DNA from 3 places in the Alteromonas fortis genome. Region 2 is predicted to be linked to each of the others. Evidence: predicted binding sites of a transcription regulator. Region 2 holds the regulator's gene; each other region holds the start of a gene.
What was found. The regulator FliA, encoded in region 2, starts transcription of late flagellar genes. The targets are predictions, from matches to a motif close to CTAAAGNTNNNNNNNNNNNNGCCGATA.

Region 1: a site for FliA is predicted at 2,743-2,769, ahead of PCAR9_RS02845 (DUF3530 family protein). Genes of this name have one in related genera too.
Region 3: a site for FliA is predicted at 2,091-2,117, ahead of PCAR9_RS16470 (DUF5610 domain-containing protein). Genes of this name have one in related genera too.

What each region holds. Positions count from the first base shown of each region.
Region 1 covers NZ_LR812090.1:618,885-624,882, forward strand. Annotated here, with positions in the region: gene PCAR9_RS02835 (AmpG family muropeptide MFS transporter) at 1-1,197, opposite strand, end outside; gene PCAR9_RS02840 (hypothetical protein) at 1,303-1,626, opposite strand; gene PCAR9_RS02845 (DUF3530 family protein) at 1,769-2,656, opposite strand; gene rluA (bifunctional tRNA pseudouridine(32) synthase/23S rRNA pseudouridine(746) synthase RluA) at 2,863-3,579, opposite strand; gene rapA (RNA polymerase-associated protein RapA) at 3,630-5,998, opposite strand, start outside.
Region 2 covers NZ_LR812090.1:1,148,415-1,154,412, reverse strand. Annotated here, with positions in the region: gene PCAR9_RS05010 (protein-glutamate methylesterase/protein-glutamine glutaminase) at 1-504, opposite strand, end outside; gene PCAR9_RS05005 (chemotaxis protein CheA) at 533-2,806, opposite strand; gene PCAR9_RS05000 (protein phosphatase CheZ) at 2,819-3,574, opposite strand; gene cheY (chemotaxis response regulator CheY) at 3,609-3,992, opposite strand; gene PCAR9_RS04990 (RNA polymerase sigma factor FliA) at 4,029-4,760, opposite strand; gene PCAR9_RS04985 (MinD/ParA family protein) at 4,757-5,623, opposite strand; gene flhF (flagellar biosynthesis GTPase FlhF) at 5,629-5,998, opposite strand, start outside.
Region 3 covers NZ_LR812090.1:3,842,090-3,848,087, forward strand. Annotated here, with positions in the region: gene PCAR9_RS16465 (RNA recognition motif domain-containing protein) at 205-669, shown strand; gene PCAR9_RS16470 (DUF5610 domain-containing protein) at 745-2,061, opposite strand; gene trmA (tRNA (uridine(54)-C5)-methyltransferase TrmA) at 2,252-3,349, shown strand; gene PCAR9_RS16480 (DUF1330 domain-containing protein) at 3,372-3,662, opposite strand; gene fabR (HTH-type transcriptional repressor FabR) at 3,797-4,390, opposite strand; gene PCAR9_RS16490 (acyl-CoA desaturase) at 4,731-5,858, shown strand.

The DNA.
Region 1 (5,998 bases), 530 kb from region 2:
TCGTCCTGCAACACTTAGTGAGGCCATAAGCGCATATTGTGTTGCGCTAAAAGCGCGGTTACATAAAAGCGATATAAAAGCGACCATAGCAACAGTGCTCCATGCCCCGGTAAAACCATCGACAATTACAGTGATGGCCAACAGTGAAGTTGAAGGTCCAGTCTGTGCGATAAGGGCAAAAAGAAGGTTTGAAGCCGCCATGGCGACACCAGCAATCATTAGCCCTCGGTAAATGCCATAGCGGATGTTCACTAACCCGCCAAGTAGAGAGAATATAATGGTCACCCACCAGTTAAGTAACTTTGAGTAAGTGGCGATATCGCTATTTGAAAAACCAACTTCTTTATAGAAGACTATGCTCATACGACCTAAAAACGCTTCACCAATTTTAAAAAGAAAAATAAACAGTAAGAATGAAGCGGCCAGCTTGATGCCATTGCGGTTAAAGAACTCCGAAAATGGTGTTATGAGCGTTGTTCTTACCCAGTTAATCACTGCAGAGTTGTTTGCGTTTACATCCGTTACTTGCTCAAGCAAAGCTTCCCTATTAACTGCGGGCTCATTAGCAAAAAAGGTAGCTATTGCCAAAGAGGCCATGATAGCGCCAAGTAATAAGTAAATATCTGGCCAAGTCCAAGAAGTGAGGTCTGCTAAGAAAAAGGGGATAGCGCCGAGGCCACCGTAGCCCGTCCACCATCCAGCTGTTGCTACTGAGGAAGCAGCAGACATACCATCTTTATCTTCTTTTTCAATGCAATCAATACGAAAGCCATCAATAGCAATATCTTGGGTGGCAGAAGCAATGGCAATGAGTAAACCAATAAAGGCTACGTAGAATAGGTCTTGGTTTGCGGTAAGTTGGGACATGGCCAGACACAGTGAAGCAACAACGCTTTGCATCAAAAAGATCCAACCGCGTCGTTGTCCTAGCAACGGCGGCTTAAGCTTATCGACAAGGGGCGACCATAAAAAATTAAATGAGTAGGTGGCGAAGATGATACCGAAGAGGCCAATAGCCGAACGCGATAAACCTTCATCTTTTAGCCAAGCCGATAACACTGAACCAATCATGATCCAAGGAAAACCACTGGAAATGCCAAATAGAAAAATCGTTAGGTAGCGTTTGTCGTTGAACGTTTTTAATGCAGTAAGCAATACTTCGGCCTTCAGCGGTAACTCAAAAGTATATTGAGCCACGAACCACTGTGTTTAGCAATAAAACTGTGAAGGCGATATCAATAATTTAGAGGTAAGCAGGATAAGCTAATAGTATGAGGTGAGCCGCTGTAAATCGAACCCTGTTCACGGGCGAATACCAACACAGTCTAAAGGGCAATGCCCCAAACCTTCCAGAAAGTTAACGCAGTTTGTTAACTCATCAACAAGGAACTGGTCTTTTGTTAGTTTATCTTCATTCCAGTAATGCACTTGATGAAGCAAATGCCAAAAGACACGCTCTTTTTGCGTATATGGCTGGGTTAATGTGCATTCAATTTGCCCCCATTCTTCCATACTATCCCAAAAGAATAGCTCGATCTCCTCGATAGGAAGCTCTCCCTGCCAAAATGCTCTCAAATAGAAACACAGCTGTTTCGCTTTGTTATCTACAAAATTCTGAACATTCACAAGTCACTCAACCGTCGTTGTTTGCTAAAAATAGTATAGCCCATTACATGATTACCTTTGACTTCAACACCCCATTATTCGTGTGAATATAGGTAGGTAACTGTTTTGGGTAATGATTTAGCCTAATCCTAAGATAGAGGAATTACCAGCCTAGATGTCTAGTCCAGCCTATGATGCTATTTGCAACTATATGAATGTTTGGGGTTTTGTTGATTTCTTTTATACTAAAGGTTAAAGAATTATTTGGCAGGTGGACTTGTCTGTAGTGCAATTTTAGTTCGTTTTTTGCGCGAACCTTTCTTTTCATAGCGGTGCTTGCTTCCCAGTCGTTAAAGTTTATTAAAGACAAGTCAAGAATGGGAAAGCTGGCTTTCGCGATAGTATCAATCACTAAGTTATTTGTTTTTTCTTGTGGCCAAAATGGCGATATAGCGACAAACGAATCTGGTTGTAAACCAGGCTGCATTTCGACTGCAGACAAGTAGGCCGTTGCAAGCATTCCTTGCGCAATCACCATGCGGTATCCCGTTCTATCTTGCAAATAATTATCTAAAGAACTGAGTTGCAGCGTTAGTGCCCTCGTCGTTGATTCAAAGTCAAGGTACTGAGTAAGTTGATCACTTCTAGGGTGGATGATTGATTCGCTATCCATCGATGATGACGCGCTTTCTACTTGAGCTTCACTGGTTTGTTCGTCAGTAGTTAGAGACGCAGGTGAGTTTGTCGACAAATTAAATGGACTGATAACTACGTTCCATCCTTTTTCTGCAAGCATACTCGCTAAGCTGTTACCTTGAGCAAGAGTAAGGCTAGAGGGAAAGGGCTCAGTGAGTACGACTGCAACACCCAAAGGGAGCGGAGTTTGTGCCTCGATGACAATAACAGGGGCTTTCTCTTCGCCAACCATTAACGCGTCCACTTCTCCGGGCAAATAGGCATTACTTACATCTGTGAAAAAATCACAATGCGCCGTTACAGGCAGCAGTGAGACGATAACTGCAAATGTTATAAGAAGAGCGTGCCTTTTCATAAAAAACGGTTTGCCTTTACCAATTTTTGATTTGCGCGGTTAGGGCAGCATCAAATCAATTCATACACCAAGCATTCTACGAAGGTTATCGGCAGTGCCTTATAAAACTAAAATGAAGTCTATAGACAATACCAGTACGCATAGATAATTACCCACTCAGCGAGATTTGCAATGTTCTTAATTGCGGCGTGTTACCGAAGGTATTATTACTCAATACTTTCAGAAAGGGCTTTGGGTTGGTACTGGCTAAAAGGGATAGGGATATGAAAATGCTGCCAATGCCCGAATGTGGGATGGGAAAAGCTTAAGCTTTCTGCATGTAGCTGTAAGCGAGAGGCCATAGATAACGCTTCTTCATGGGCATAAAGTCTGTCACCTAAAATAGGATGGCCTAAAGCAAGCATATGCACGCGCAATTGGTGAGAGCGACCTGTGATGGGGTAAAGGGCAACTAAAGAGTAGGGCAAACCTTTTTCATCATGGGAACGCTCGACAACGTCAAAATGCGTCACTGCTTTCTTACCGCGCTCGAAGTCTACCATTTGCTTCGGTCTGTTCGGCCAATCGCAAATGAGGGGTAAATTAACCTCTCCACTGTCTTGTGCTACATGGCCGTGTACTCGGGCAAAATAGCGCTTTTTAGTTTGTCGAAGCTCAAATTGTTTTGATATATGGCGATGACTACCTTTATTCAGTGCCAGCACTAAGATACCCGATGTCGCCATATCTAGCCGATGAACTACCGTGGCAGTAGGATATACACAATTAACACGGCTAATAAGCGAGTCTCGGTGCTCTAAGGCCTTACCCGGCACGCTTAATAGCCCGCTAGGCTTGTGCGCTACCAGCATATCCTCATCTTGATAAAGGATATCAAGATAAGGCGTCATAGGCGGATTATAAACAAAACTCGGGTTTGGCATTATGTACTCGTTACTTCAACGTTGTTCTTTCAGTGCTTAACATTTCGCATTTACGGGTTGTTCACCACAATACGTATTGCGTCTAGCTGAACATCAGCTTCCTGAATGACCTTATCGAGCGCATTCATTTGCGTTTCAATAAATTCAATTTCGCTATCGCGCACAGCGGGATTGCGCTTTTGAAGATCCCGCAAGCGCTGTATTTCGTCATTCAAAGTACTGTGCATATCGTTAAGGGCATCATGCTGCTTTTGGTTAGCCTCGTGATGGGCAAGCTTACGCGCTTTCTCAATAGCAAGTTCAAGGGGCTGCTGCAGTGCTTTTAGAAGTTGAGAAGAAATCTTGCGACCAATTTTACGCTTAACATCAAAACTTAAGTCAGAAGGATTGCCCTGCGCATCTAAACATACCCGCACTGGCGTTTGTGGCAAGAAACGGCTTAACTGAAGTGCTTTCGGTGCTTGTGCGTGCAGCACGAAAAGAGTTTCTATCCAGTAGGCGCCCTTCGGCAGAGAAGGCTCAGCAATAAAGCCCATGCTGCTTTTTCCGTGAACGTCTGTAAGTACTACGTCCATGGCAGTATGCACAAGTGGATGATCCCAACTTAGAAACTGTACGTTTTCAAGCGTGGTAGCAACACGGCGTTTGTAAGTCACCGTCATGCCCTCTGGGTCAAGCCCTGGAAGCTGACTCACCATCGATTCAGTTGGCATAAGGATAAAGCAGTCGTTGCCTTTCTCGTCTTGCTGGACGCCGATAGCGTCAAATACACGGCCCATAAAGCGAGATAAATCTTGTTCGCTATCAAGGGTGATAATATCTTCAAGCAGTTGCTCTACACGGCCTTCGCCAGAAGCATTAAGCTCAAGAAGTCGATCGCGACCGGCTTCAAGCTGTGCCACCAGTTGGCTGTTTAGTGTAACGCTCATGTTTACAAGCTCGTCACGGGCACTCATATCGTCAGGGTGCAAGCAGGCACCAATAAGCAAAGGCTTAACGTCGTCAAACACGCCAGAGCCGGTCGGACAGGTCTTCTCAAAGGCATTAAGTCCTTCGTGATACCAATCTAGCAATACGTGCTGAGCGGTTTTCGCTAAATACGGTACGTGAATTTGTACAGTTTGAGTTTGGCCAATACGGTCAAGTCGACCAATACGTTGTTCAAGCAGGTCTGGCGTAATAGGCAAGTCGAACAGAACCAAGTGGTGAGCGAACTGGAAGTTACGGCCTTCACTGCCAATTTCACTACACAGTAGAATTTGTGCGCCGTCTTCTTCGTCAGCAAAGTAATGGGCCGCCTTATCGCGCTCTACTATGCTCATGCCTTCGTGGAATACGCTATGGCGAATACCGGTTTGCGTGCGAATGACTTCGCCTAACTCTTGTGCCGTACGAGCGCTGGCGCAAATAAGCAGAATTTTTTCTGGCTTAACGCTTTGCATAAAATCTAGAAGCCATTCAACGCGAGGGTCGTGCTTAGTCCAGCTATTAACAACACTTGCCATACGCTCAGGGTAGAGTGAATAGGTTAGGTCGCCGCCGCTCACTGCCTCTGAATAAACCTCCGGCAACGCCAATTCATATGCACTTAGTTTACGCTCTGGGAACCCTTCGATATTGGCGCGGCGATTTCTAAATAGCATGCGACCTGTACCGTGACAGTCAATAAGTTGATGCAGCAACGCATGGCGATTGTCCGGCGAGCTTAAATCACCCGCATGTTCCATTACGTCAGGCGCAAACTCAGCAAGTTTGCTACGTTGCTTGTCGTTAGGCTCGGCGTCTGAAAGTAATGGCGCGACCGCATCGGCGAGCTGACTGTATTTCGATTCTTCATCTAAGAAAGCGTCGTAACTATGGAAGCGAGCCGGGTCGAGTAGGCGTAAGCGTGCAAAGTGGCTTTCGTGACCAAGTTGATCAGGCGTTGCGGTAAGTAGCAATACGCCAGGCGTTTGGTTGGCTAGTGCTTCAACACACAGGTATTCGGCAGAAGGAGCCTCACTTGACCACGCAAGGTGGTGGGCTTCATCGACAACCATCAAATCCCAACCTGCGGCTTGAATTTGCTGCTGGCGTTTTTCGCTCTTACTTAGAAAGTCGATACTGCAAAGTACCAGCTGATCGCTTTCAAATGGGTTTACTGCGCCTGTGTCAGCTGTATCGTCATCTTCTAGACCTTCGCTCTTCTCAATTGCTTCGCAACGACTCTCATCGTAAATGGCAAAAGGAAGATTTACGCGGCGCAGCATTTCAACTAGCCATTGGTGCATGAGCGAGTCTGGAACCAAGATAAGCACGCGCTCGGCACGACCAGTTTTAAGCTGCTGGTGAATAATTAGCGCTGCTTCAATAGTTTTACCAAGCCCTACTTCATCAGCAAGCAATACGCGAGGCGCGTGTCTTCCGCCTACCTCTGACG
Region 2 (5,998 bases):
ATGGCCTGAAAGTAAACCCGATGTTTTGAAAAAAGCCTGTTTGGGCGCATTATCAGGAAGTTTTCTGGTCTCCGCTGTGCGAAGAGATGGGCGCTTCAAGCCCAATCCTCTTCGCGCTATCAACCTAACTTTAGTACAAAGCAGTCGCGAAGCATCTTTTCTATCTTGGGCAATGTCTTCGAATTTTTTGGGTAAAAAATCTAGCGCGCCTGCCTCTAACGCATCAAGCGTTGCCTGAGCGCCATGATGCGTCAATGAAGAAAACATCAAAATAGGCGTAGGGCGTTTATCCATAATAGCCTTTACCGCCGAAATACCGTCCATAACAGGCATTTCAACGTCCATGGTTATTACATCGGGTTTTAGTGCTTCTGTTTTATCCAGTGCATCACGCCCGTTTCTCGCTTCCCCAACAACTTCAAGTTCTCTATCACCATCGAGTATTTCTCTTACTCGACGGCGATAAAAGGTCGAGTCGTCCACGACTAGGACTTTAAAGACCATGGATTATCATTCCTGTTAATTCATCGCCTTACTTAATGGGTTTACGCGCGTACCGTTTTAGCAGGCTCGGAATATCTAAAATTAATGCAATACCACCGTCTGAGGTAATTGTAGCTCCCGCCATACCAGGCGTTCCTTGCAACAATGCATCCAGCGGTTTGATAACCACTTCTTCCTGGCCTATTAGCGCGTCTACGACAAACCCGACTTGCTGTGTACCAATTTGCACTACAACAACATGCCCCTTTTCTTTATTTATATTTTTAGGGCCTCGGATTAACCATTCGCCAAGGAAAAACAGAGGGATTGCTTTTGAACGAACTATCATTGTTAATTGGCCATCCACCGTATTGGTCTTCTTGATGTCCATATTTATTATTTCGTTCACCGCACCTAATGGTAACGCAAAGGTCTGTTTTCCTACAACAATCATTAACGTAGGTAGAATCGCGAGCGTTAACGGCACCTTGATATCTAATCGTGTACCTTTTCCTAACTGCGAGTCAATATTGATGGTACCGTTGAGCTGGTTAATTTTGGTTTTAACCACGTCCATGCCCACACCACGACCTGAAATATCGCTGATTTCGGTTTTAGTAGAAAAGCCAGGTGCAAAGATAAGGTTGAACGCTTCAACATCAGACATGCGTGCTGCTGCATCTACATCCAATACGCCACGGCTAATTGCGATCTCTTTTAGCTTCTCGGCGTCCATACCTTTACCGTCGTCTTCGATAGTAAGAAGAATATGGTCGCCTTCTTGAGATGCTGATAGCTGAACTGTACCCATGCGAGGCTTACCTGCCGCAGCACGATCATCCGGCATTTCTATCCCGTGGTCGACAGAGTTTCTCACCAAATGCACTAGCGGGTCGGCCAATGCTTCAACCAAGTTTTTATCTAAGTCTGTCTCTTCACCTACAAGCTCTAAGGTAATTTCTTTCTTTAAGCTTCTAGCTAGGTCACGTACAACGCGAGGAAAACGGCCAAACACTTTCTTGATAGGCTGCATGCGGGTTTTCATTACCGCACCTTGCAAGTCTCCCGTCACTACATCTAGGTTAGCAATGGCCTTTGACATGCTCTCGTCGTTGCTGTTGATCCCCAAACTTATCAGTCGGTTTCTAACGAGTACGAGTTCACCGACCATATTCATAATTTGGTCTAAACGCTTTGTGTCTACACGTACCGTTGTCTCAGCAGGTGGTGGAGCAGGAGCCCCTTTTTTATCATCTTTCTTGGAAGGCGCTTTAGGTGCAGCTGCTTTACTCGTTTTAGCTGGGCTTGCTGCACTAGGTGCGGGCTTCGCCTTAGGCGCAGCCGGGGCACTCGCCGCTTGCTTTGCTTTTTGAACAGCCTCGGTAGCCGCTTTGTCTACAGGAGGTTCAGGTGCTGCTGGAGCAGAGCTTTGTTTAGTTGGCCCTTGACCTGAGCCGTGAAGCTGATCAAGCAGAGCTTCAAATTCATCGTCGGTAATTTCTTCATCACCGGCACTACTTGCCGGAGCAGCTGCTGATGCTGGTTCTGCAGCACTTTTTTCGTCTCCACCAAACTGACCTTTTCCGTGCAGATCATCTAACAGTGCTTCGAACTCTTCATCAGTAATGTCATCACTGTCAGTGCTCGCCGCTGGTGCTGACGTTTGCGCAGGCTCCGTTTTGGCGGGTTTTGTATTGGTTGATGCAGCTTGTCCTGGAGCACCACCTCCATGAAGCTCATCAAGAAGAGCCTCAAACTCATCTTCGGTAATTTCTTCTATACCACCGCTACTTTCACTGGTATCTGACGCTGCTGGCACTGGTTCATCTATAACTAGTTCCGGCTCTTCTGCAACGACCTCGGGCTCAGCCGCGACAACTTCTGGCTCGGCGGCAGGCGCACTTGCATTGTCGAAAATGTTTTCATCTGGAGATTCTGGGCGACTGAGTTTGTGTAACAGGTCGACGAGGTGTGCATCTGCCGGCTCTAGCGGCTCTTGTGCTTTTACTCGTTCAAACATTTCAACTACCACATCAGTGGCTTGCAAAATGATATCCATTAACTCAGGCGTTAGCGTTCGTTGGCCATTGCGCATAACGTCAAAGACGTTTTCAGCACCGTGACAAATTTCAACTAACTCAGTAAGAGAAAGGAAGCCCGCTCCCCCTTTTACTGTGTGATAGCCGCGAAAAATTGCGTTAAGCAAGTCCGCGTCTTCAGGATTGTTCTCAAGATCAACGAGCTGTTCTTGTAATTGTTCAAGTATCTCTCCAGCTTCCACTAGAAAGTCCTGTAATATTTCCTCGTCAACATCAAACGACATGCACCCGCTCCCCTAAAAACCTAAGCTAGACAGAAGATCATCTACATCATCTTGACCTGAAACGACGTCATCTCGTTTGTCAGCATCAATAATTGGGCCTTCTGCCTCTACACCATCAACCTTATCGGCCTTAACGCTGGAAGGTTTAGTTTGTTCTGCACCGTCCCGTTCGCCAAACATAGTAAGCATGTTTACAAGGCTATCTTCGACTTCTTTAACCAAGTCGATAACGCGACGAATAACCTGTCCAGTCAAGTCTTGATAACCTTGTGCCATCAAAACTTCAGTAAGTAACTGTGTAAGTTTAGCCGACTGATTCGAACCGTCTTCCAACAATTCGTCTAAGTCTGCACATAAAACCTTAAACTCACCCAACTCGATTTGGCGGTTCATCAGCTTTTTCCACTCTGGCATAACCTTTTCGATTCGCTCTGCGAGCAGTTCAGCGATGGGCATACTCGCCTCTACGGCATCCATAGTAGTATTAGCAGCTTTCTCGGTTTCTTCAATTACGTAGGTAAGGCGGGACTGAGCATCAGGGATATCGTCTGTAGCTAAATTTTTGATGCGGTCGTCTATTTGAAAGTTGTTTAATGCGTCGTGGAGTTGACGCGTCAACTTGCCTACTTCAGCGAATAGCTCAACGTTTTCTTTCATTGAGACGGCTTCAAGTAGTGCATTAGCTGAAGTCTTGTCACCTTCTTCAAGAAAAGTGACAAGCTGCTTTGCTTCTTCTAACGATATTGGAACGTTTACATTCGTTGACATCCAGTAAACCTCATTTATCTGGTGAGCGTCTGGATCAACCTAAACGTTCGAATATTTTATCTAATTTTTCTTTAAGCGTTGCCGCGGTAAAAGGTTTAACAACGTAACCATTCACACCCGCTTGGGCGGCGGCAACGATCTGTTCCTTCTTCGCTTCGGCGGTCACCATAAGTACTGGCAGATGCTTAAGTTTGTCATCGGCTCTAATTGCTCGGAGCAGATCTATACCCTGCATACCAGGCATGTTCCAATCAGTAACAACAAAGTCGAAATCGCCTTGTTGTAACATAGGTAATGCGGTGCTTCCGTCATCCGCTTCCTGGATATTGGCAAAACCCAAATCTTTAAGCAGGTTTTTGATGATTCGTCTCATGGTTGAAAAGTCATCGACCACGAGAATTTTCATGCTTTTGTCCAAAATAGCCTCCACTGAGGGGTTAATTGTTTTTAATTTCTATTCTTCGTCAGCTTGCCACGACTTCATTCGTGATTTGAGTTTTAACATGGCTTGACTATGAATTTGACTGACTCTCGACTCACTTACGTCGAGAACCTCGCCTATTTCTCTTAAGTTTAGTTCTTCATCATAGTAAAGTGAAAGAACAATCGCTTCTCGCTCGGGTAATGTCGTTATTGCATGGGCCAGCGCTTTTTGAAATGCGCCCTGCATTAAATCTTCTAACGGTGCATCACTGCCTCGACTTTGCTCGGTAGTGATTACATCTTCCGACACACCTAAATCTTCAATGCCCACCAGCTTCCCGGCATTTACTTCATTGAGCATCTGGTGATAATCCTGCAAGCTCACATTAAGCTTGTCAGCAATATCGGAATCTCGTGCGTCGCGCCCAGTTTCACTTTCTACCTGAGATATCGCTTCTGTTATTGCGCGACCATTTCGGTGAACAGAACGTGGCGTCCAATCACCTTTGCGTATTTCATCCAGCATGGCACCGCGAATGCGGATACCTGCGAAGGTTTCGAAGCTTGCGCCTTTTGACCCATCAAAGTTTCGAGCGGCCTCTAACAAACCAATCATTCCTGATTGGATAAGGTCATCAACAAGAACACTCGCAGGCAGGCGCGCCATCAAATGGTGCGCAATACGCTTAACCAGAGGCGCATGTCTTTCGACTAACTGCGATTTATCTGTTTGCTGTTGATAAGCGGCTGCCTTGCTGTTCAACGTTGACTTCCTACGGCTTTTTCTGCAACTAATTGTTCAATGAAAAATTCTAAGTGACCTCCAGGCTGCGCCGGAATAGGCCAAGTAAGCGCCCTGTTTGCTAGCTTAGTTATCGCTACGGCTGCAGGAGAGCCCGGAAAAGCATCTACAATAGCTGTTTGCTTACGCACTGCTTTGCGAATATTTTCGTCAAATGGCACCGTCGCCACTAATTCTAGTGCAACATCAAGAAAACGCCCTGTCACTTTACTTAATTTGCTAAATAATTCCTGACCTTCTCGCACATCGCGAACCATATTGGCCACAACTTTAAAGCGAAAAACACCGTGCTCACGGTTAAGGATTTTTATCAGCGCATACGCATCAGTTAGTGATGTTGGCTCATCGCAAACCACCACCATGATATCTTGGGAGGCTTTAGAAAAGCTTAATACCATATCTGAAATGCCAGCAGCGGTGTCGACTATTAATACGTCTATTTGAGAACGCAGCTCGCTAAACGCTCTTATTAAGCCAGCGTGCTGTGTGGGTGAGAGTTCCGCCATTGACTGCGTACCAGATGTGGCGGGAGCAATCTTAATACCGTGTGGGCCGGTTACTAAAACCTCGTCCAACGTGCACTCGCCAGAGAGTACGTGAGATAAGTTTTTCTCAACTCGCAGGCCTAACATCACATCTACGTTTGCAAGACCAAGGTCCGCGTCAAGAACCATTACCCGCTTACCCTGCTTCGCCATGGCGATAGCAGTGTTAAGTGTAATGTTTGTTTTACCTACGCCACCTTTACCACCAGTGACGGCGATTACTTTGATTAACCGTGATTGCTTCATTTTTCTTAAGCTACTCGCTTGATCGTCAATCATACTGCTTATGCTGTTTTAATTGCGTTGTTACCACTAGTATGATTCAAACCGTACTTTTTATAAAGCTTTGCAGCAGCGGAAACCAAAGATTTCGCTTCTGCAATCTTAATGTCTTCAGGCACTTTTTGACCATCGGTGACATAACTAACCGGTAGTTGATATTCAACCGCTGCACTAAGTACCTCTCCTAAAGAGTAGCACTCATCTAACTTTGTGAAAATACAGCCACTTAGTTCAATATCGTCATAGGCTTGAATGATTCTCTGCAAAGCCGGATATTGCGTATTGGCTTGCGCTACCAAATATTTTTTAACTTTTGGCATTTGGCCATTGTCGAACTGCTTAATTTGCTTAATTAATCGACTATCACGCTGA
Region 3 (5,998 bases), 2.7 Mb from region 2:
TACCTCTTGAGAAAGATCAACACTTAAATTGGTTTTTTTTGCTTTTTAAGGCGCTTTTGGTGTTAACCGCTCATTTCTGCATCATTTCCATAGGCTCAATGCATCTTTCGACTAGTTTTTTCACATTTTATTGTTCAAATTGTTACAAATGAGTAAACTATATACAGCCTCCAACACCATAATAAACAATAGAAAGGTAGGTATATGAAAGTAGGCTTTATTCAATGCGCTGTAATTAGCGCTATTTTTGCAATTGCAGGGTATTTGTTATTTTCTTCTGCTAGTTTAAACGTCCATGTTCCACTTACCGTATCTGCAGCTCTGCTGATAAGCGGTATCGTTACTCCTTGGCTAGCGTCTCTTATTCAAAGTCCATCTTCCTCAGATGCCAGAGCACACACCAATAACGGATCAGTCGAGACTCTATATGTGGGCAATTTACCCTATAGGGCAAACGAGAATGCAGTAAAGGAATACTTCAGTAGCTTTATTGAAGTGCAGTCGGTTCGTTTAATGAAGGATCGCAAAACTGGAAAAAGAAAAGGTTACGGTTTTATCGAGGTTGTCACAGACGACCTTAGCAGTGTTATTGATAAAACAAATGACTCAATCTTCCAGGAACGAACGTTGAAAGTTCGACCTGCAAAAGACAAAGTCGAACACGTGTAATTCTTATTCGTAGTTTTTAGTTATGTAAAAAAGCCCGGTAAGCTCTCGCTTCCGGGCTTTTTATTGTCATAAGCATTAGCTCTCGCTGGTTTCAGCAGATTGAGGAAGGCCATCTAATAAAGTTTGATTAAAAGATCGAAATCTATTTATGGCGGATATAAGGTCAGGAACCTGTACATCTTCCATTTCGTTAATAATGCCAGCTATTAACGCATTATAGTCTTCGTTACTTTCTAACTTACTTTCTGCGTTAGCAAAGGTATCCATCATTTTCTCTAGATACTGAGCGATTGGACTAACCACATTACCGAACTTCGCGTTGTCGCTTTTATCTTCGTTATAGTGCTGAATATTTTCGTATGTCTTTAGCACTTCTGTTTGTGTTGTTCTATTTAGTTGTAGTGCGTAACCAACCAACTCTTTATCATCAAAGCCTAAACTCAGTGCTTCTTCGAATGCCTTGTCGATATCACCACTATAGAAGGTGTCGGCTAGATCCTGTACTTGTCCAACTAAATCAGCTATCGAATTCAATTCCTCTTCATCAAGCTTTCCTTTTAATGAAAAGCTTATACCGCTTCTTTCATAATATTGATAAGACGTTTGTTGAGAATAGCTTGCCGAAAAATCATTTTCATTTTGTTCACCATTTCCGCCAGATAAATCTTGAGATGCCTGAGCTTGAAAATTGAATTGCTGAGAAGCCTGGAAAGATCGCTGGCTTTCAAAACTAAAGCTCACCTCATCACCATCTTTAGTACGAATTACCAAACTACCGCTTTTTTCGTCCGATGCAGCTAAAGCTTCTAAGGATGAAAGTTGAACAGCATTAGGCTGTTGGCGACCGAAGATATCGGTTTCTAGATCATTAATACCCGTATCAATAAGATCCCGGCTTTTCGTTATACCTTGCTCAATCTCTTCATTCATAAACCCAGCGAGATCTTTTTCGGCCATTGCGAAACCGCGGCTTACTCCTTCCCTTGCTTGGCTAAATAGCCCGGTCAGCTTTTCGTCGCTGGCACCTCCATCGGCTGCGCCGCGAATAACGCTGCCCACGAACTTAAGTACGTTTCGCGCTACTTTTTCAAAATCGAATAAACCGCTCGACTTTTCTTCAAGATTTTTCTCTTTCGTTTCTTGTGGTTTTTGCCCATCTATTTCCAACGCTTGATTAATATTGCTACTTACCACGCGCAAGCCGATACTCGTCTGGCTACTTGAAACAGATACTGAAGCTGCTTGTTGCTTCGAGAACTCAGCGGCTTGCTGCAATCCGTCTTGCTGCAGCTGCTTTTTAAGCGCTTCATTCGGGTGAACCGTTGCCTTTTGATCCGCTTTCTGATCAACCTTTTGGTCTCCCATAAAAGCTTTAATTTGACCCACGTTCATAATTTGATCCTCACTATCCTCATTCTTATTATCGGCAAAGAATCAATATTGTTTAATTTTAATACAGCATTTTTTTCTAAAAGCTATTTAGGCAATCATGCATACTAATAATGAAGAAGTCGGGAGCGCTTGTTGCAGTTATTTTTTAAGGGACTACAATTCGCGACCTTAATAATGAATGGAGAATTTTATGACCACCAATGAACAACAACGCTATCAAGAGCAGTTGGACGAAAAAGTAAATCGTCTCACCGCGTTGCTTTCTCCATTCAATGCACCAGAACTTTCTGTATTCCCGTCTCAGCCAACGCACTATCGTATGCGTGCGGAGTTTAGAGTGTGGCATGAGGGCGATGACTTATTCCACATAATGTTTAATCAGGAAACGAAAGAAAAATATCGTGTAGATAGCTTTCCCCCTGCTTGCAAAGCAATAAACGATGCGATGAGACTTTTGCTTGAAGAAGTAAGACCAAACGAAACTCTCAGAAAAAAGTTATTTCAAATCGATTACCTCTCTGCACTGTCTGGCGAACTTGTTATAAGTCTTTTATACCATCGTCAATTAGATGAAGAATGGCAAGTGGCTGCAAAAGAATTAAAAGCGACACTTGAGACTCACTTTCCCAAAGTAAACATCATTGGTCGCGCTAGAAAACAAAAGCTTATTATCGACAACGATTTTGTGATTGAGCGTTTACCAGTAAACGGTAGAGAATTCGTTTTCAAGCATATAGAAAACAGTTTTACTCAGCCCAATGCTGAAGTGAACTGTAAAATGATTGAATGGGCCTTAGATTGTGTAAAGCCACTCTCAGGCGATTTACTGGAAATGTATTGCGGTGCTGGTAACTTCTCACTGCCGCTAGCACTTCACTTTGATAATGTCGTAGGTACCGAAATAGCTAAACCTTCGGTGCAGGCTGCACAATTTAATATTGAGCAGAATGAGCTGAGCAATGTAAAAATTGTTAGGTTAGCGGCTGAAGAATTCACACAGGCTATGAAGGGCGAGCGTACGTTTAGTCGCTTAGAAGGCATTGATTTAAGCACTTACAATTTCACCACTGTATTGGTCGACCCTCCAAGAGCTGGGTTAGATGAAGACTCGCTAAGAATGATTCAGGATTACGATAATATTGTGTATATCTCGTGTAACCCTGAGACTTTAGCGCAGAACCTTGAGCTTTTAAGTAAGACTCACAATATTTCGCAGTCTGCGCTTTTCGATCAGTTCCCGTTCACTCATCACATCGAGGCAGGTGTACTACTTACACGCAAAGTCTAGTTTGCGTGTAAGTCATTTTCTACTACTCCTTGCCTTCTACAAGAACGTGATGGCTTATTGAGCCGTCAGTTCTTAGTTTTAGTAGCGGAAGGTAATCTGGGTCAGACATAAAGTCGAGTGCGCTTTGTTTTGAAGGCCACTGTATAATAACGCGAATGGCGGGTTCTTCTCTTTCGCCCTCTAAAGTTTGATGATTTGCACTGTTCGCTAAATATTTTCCACCATGTTTCGACACGATATCTGCGGCGAGTTTTACATAGTGTGGGATCCACGCTTCATTAGTAGGTGTAACTTCTAAAACTGAATAATACATATCTTGCTCTCTTTCTTAAAATTAACTGGTTGAACCCAGCGTTATCGTATTGAGAGCTTAACAAGCTATATTCCATGTAATAAGAAGGCTTACACTAGAATCTGTTTCGTAAAATACTTGATAATACTTCCGTGCTACGCTTTCTGCGTAGCGCCTACTTGAACAAAGCGAAGTTGCGTTTTCACTCTTTCACCGATTTCACTTCTAAGCTTATCATCCGCTTCTAATGCTTCAGCTCCGGCACTGAATACCAGTCTTACCATGGCATCGGCTTGTAACTGGGCACAGGCGTATTCCACACCCTGCTGCTCGATAATGTAGTCAGTAAGTTCATCGATGAAATGTTGAATTTCTCTGAACACTGCTAGTCGGTAAGCAGACGACGTACCGGTATGCTCTCGCAGTAATAAACGAAATACGTTTGTGTTGGCCGCGATGAATTCCATAAAGGTTTCAACAGAGGTATGGATGACGCCCCCGCCTGAAGCTATGCGCCTTCTAGCCTGGCGCATAAGCTGACGAAGGGCCAAACCTGCTTCATCCACCAGCGTTAAACCCAACTCGTCCATATCTTTAAAGTGTCGATAAAACGACGTGGGGGCAATACCAGCTTCTCGGGCAACTTCACGCAAACTTATTGCCGATAAACTACGGTTTTCGTCTAGCAGTGAAAACGCAGCATGGATAATATTTTGGCGGGTTTTTAATTTCTGTTCTTGTCGGCTCACGTTCGCACCCTGTGTTCATTAACTTTTAATGGTCTGATGATTTTTTAACTTTAGAGTCTACTTTCAACGTCATCTGAATAACCATTAACGCAATCGAACCTCATACATCAAAGACTAGCACGCCTAGTTTATCGCAACACGCACTGATGGGGAAAGGGAAACAAAATCATCTCTTTTATAAACAAGGGTTAAGCATTAATTCTCACGTTTTACCTACGTTTTAGCCACCCTCGGCTATAATTAAACTTTACACATGTAAGCAGAACTTATATGGGTTTTGCTTGCCTGAAGCCTCGTAAAAAGATAAATTAGCGAACAGTTGTAAGCCAAGTTGTATAAAATGAAAAAACCTCCTCTTATCCTAACGAATGTGCTGGTATTTATAATATCAGGCGCAATTGCATTTATAGGTGTGCCGCTTTGGGTGGCATATCAGGGTATCGATTGGGCAGAAATCGGTACCGCCATATTCCTATTCTATTTCACCGGTATGTCGATAACCGCTGGGTATCATCGCTTGTGGTCACATAAAACCTACGATGCCAACATTGTAGTTCGTGTCGTATTAGCGATTGGTGGGGCGATGGCCCTGCAAAACAGTATCTTGCACTGGTCGTCAGATCATCGCGTTCACCATCGCCATGTAGATGACAACGACAAAGACCCCTACTCTGCAAAGAAAGGGCTTTGGTTTGCGCACATCGGCTGGATGTTACGCGAGTATCAAGCCAAGCGTTACGATGATTACAGCAACTGTAAAGATCTACAAAAAGATAGCGTTGTAATGTGGCAGCACAAATACTACTTGCCTATCGTACTCGCTGCTAACTTTGGTATTACTGGTCTTTTGGGTTATCTGAACGGCGACGTCATGGGCATGATCTTAGTAGCCGGTGTGTTGCGCTTAGTGCTGGTTCACCACGTTACCTTCTTCATTAACTCACTTGCTCACTTCTGGGGTAGTCAGCCTTACACCGATAAGAATACGGCACGTGATAATGGCGTCTTAGCATTCTTTACTTTTGGTGAGGGTTATCACAACTATCACCATATTTTTGAGTACGACTACCGTAATGGCATTCGTTGGTATCAGTTTGATCCGACTAAATGGCTGATCAAAGGGCTGTCTTATGTAGGTTTAACGTCGAACCTTCGCAAGGTGCCTGAAGAACGCATCGAAAAGGCTCTGGCGGCCATGCAGCTTCAAAGAGCAAGTGAAAAAGTATCGTTACTACCGAATGCGGAAGAAATGATGCACACTATTCAAGAAGAGTACGACCTGCTAATGCAGCGGATGAGTGAGTACTACGCAACGAAAAAGCGCGTTATGCGCGTTAAGAAGCGTACATTAAAACGCAGCATTGAAGGATTAGAGCTTGCTTACAAATATAAAGAGATGAAGCACGCCTTTGCAGTGCAGAAAGAGAAATGGGTCCAACTGCAAAGCCTGTCACTACAAATGGCGTAGCATTACGTATTCTTTTAGCTAATTGGATTAAAACGAAAACCACATAAGTATCTGCTTATGTGGTTTTTTTTATTCTATAGTTGGAATTACAAAGTAAGTAAGGTAGTTATACTAAAACCAGAATCACTTATTTTGTATTG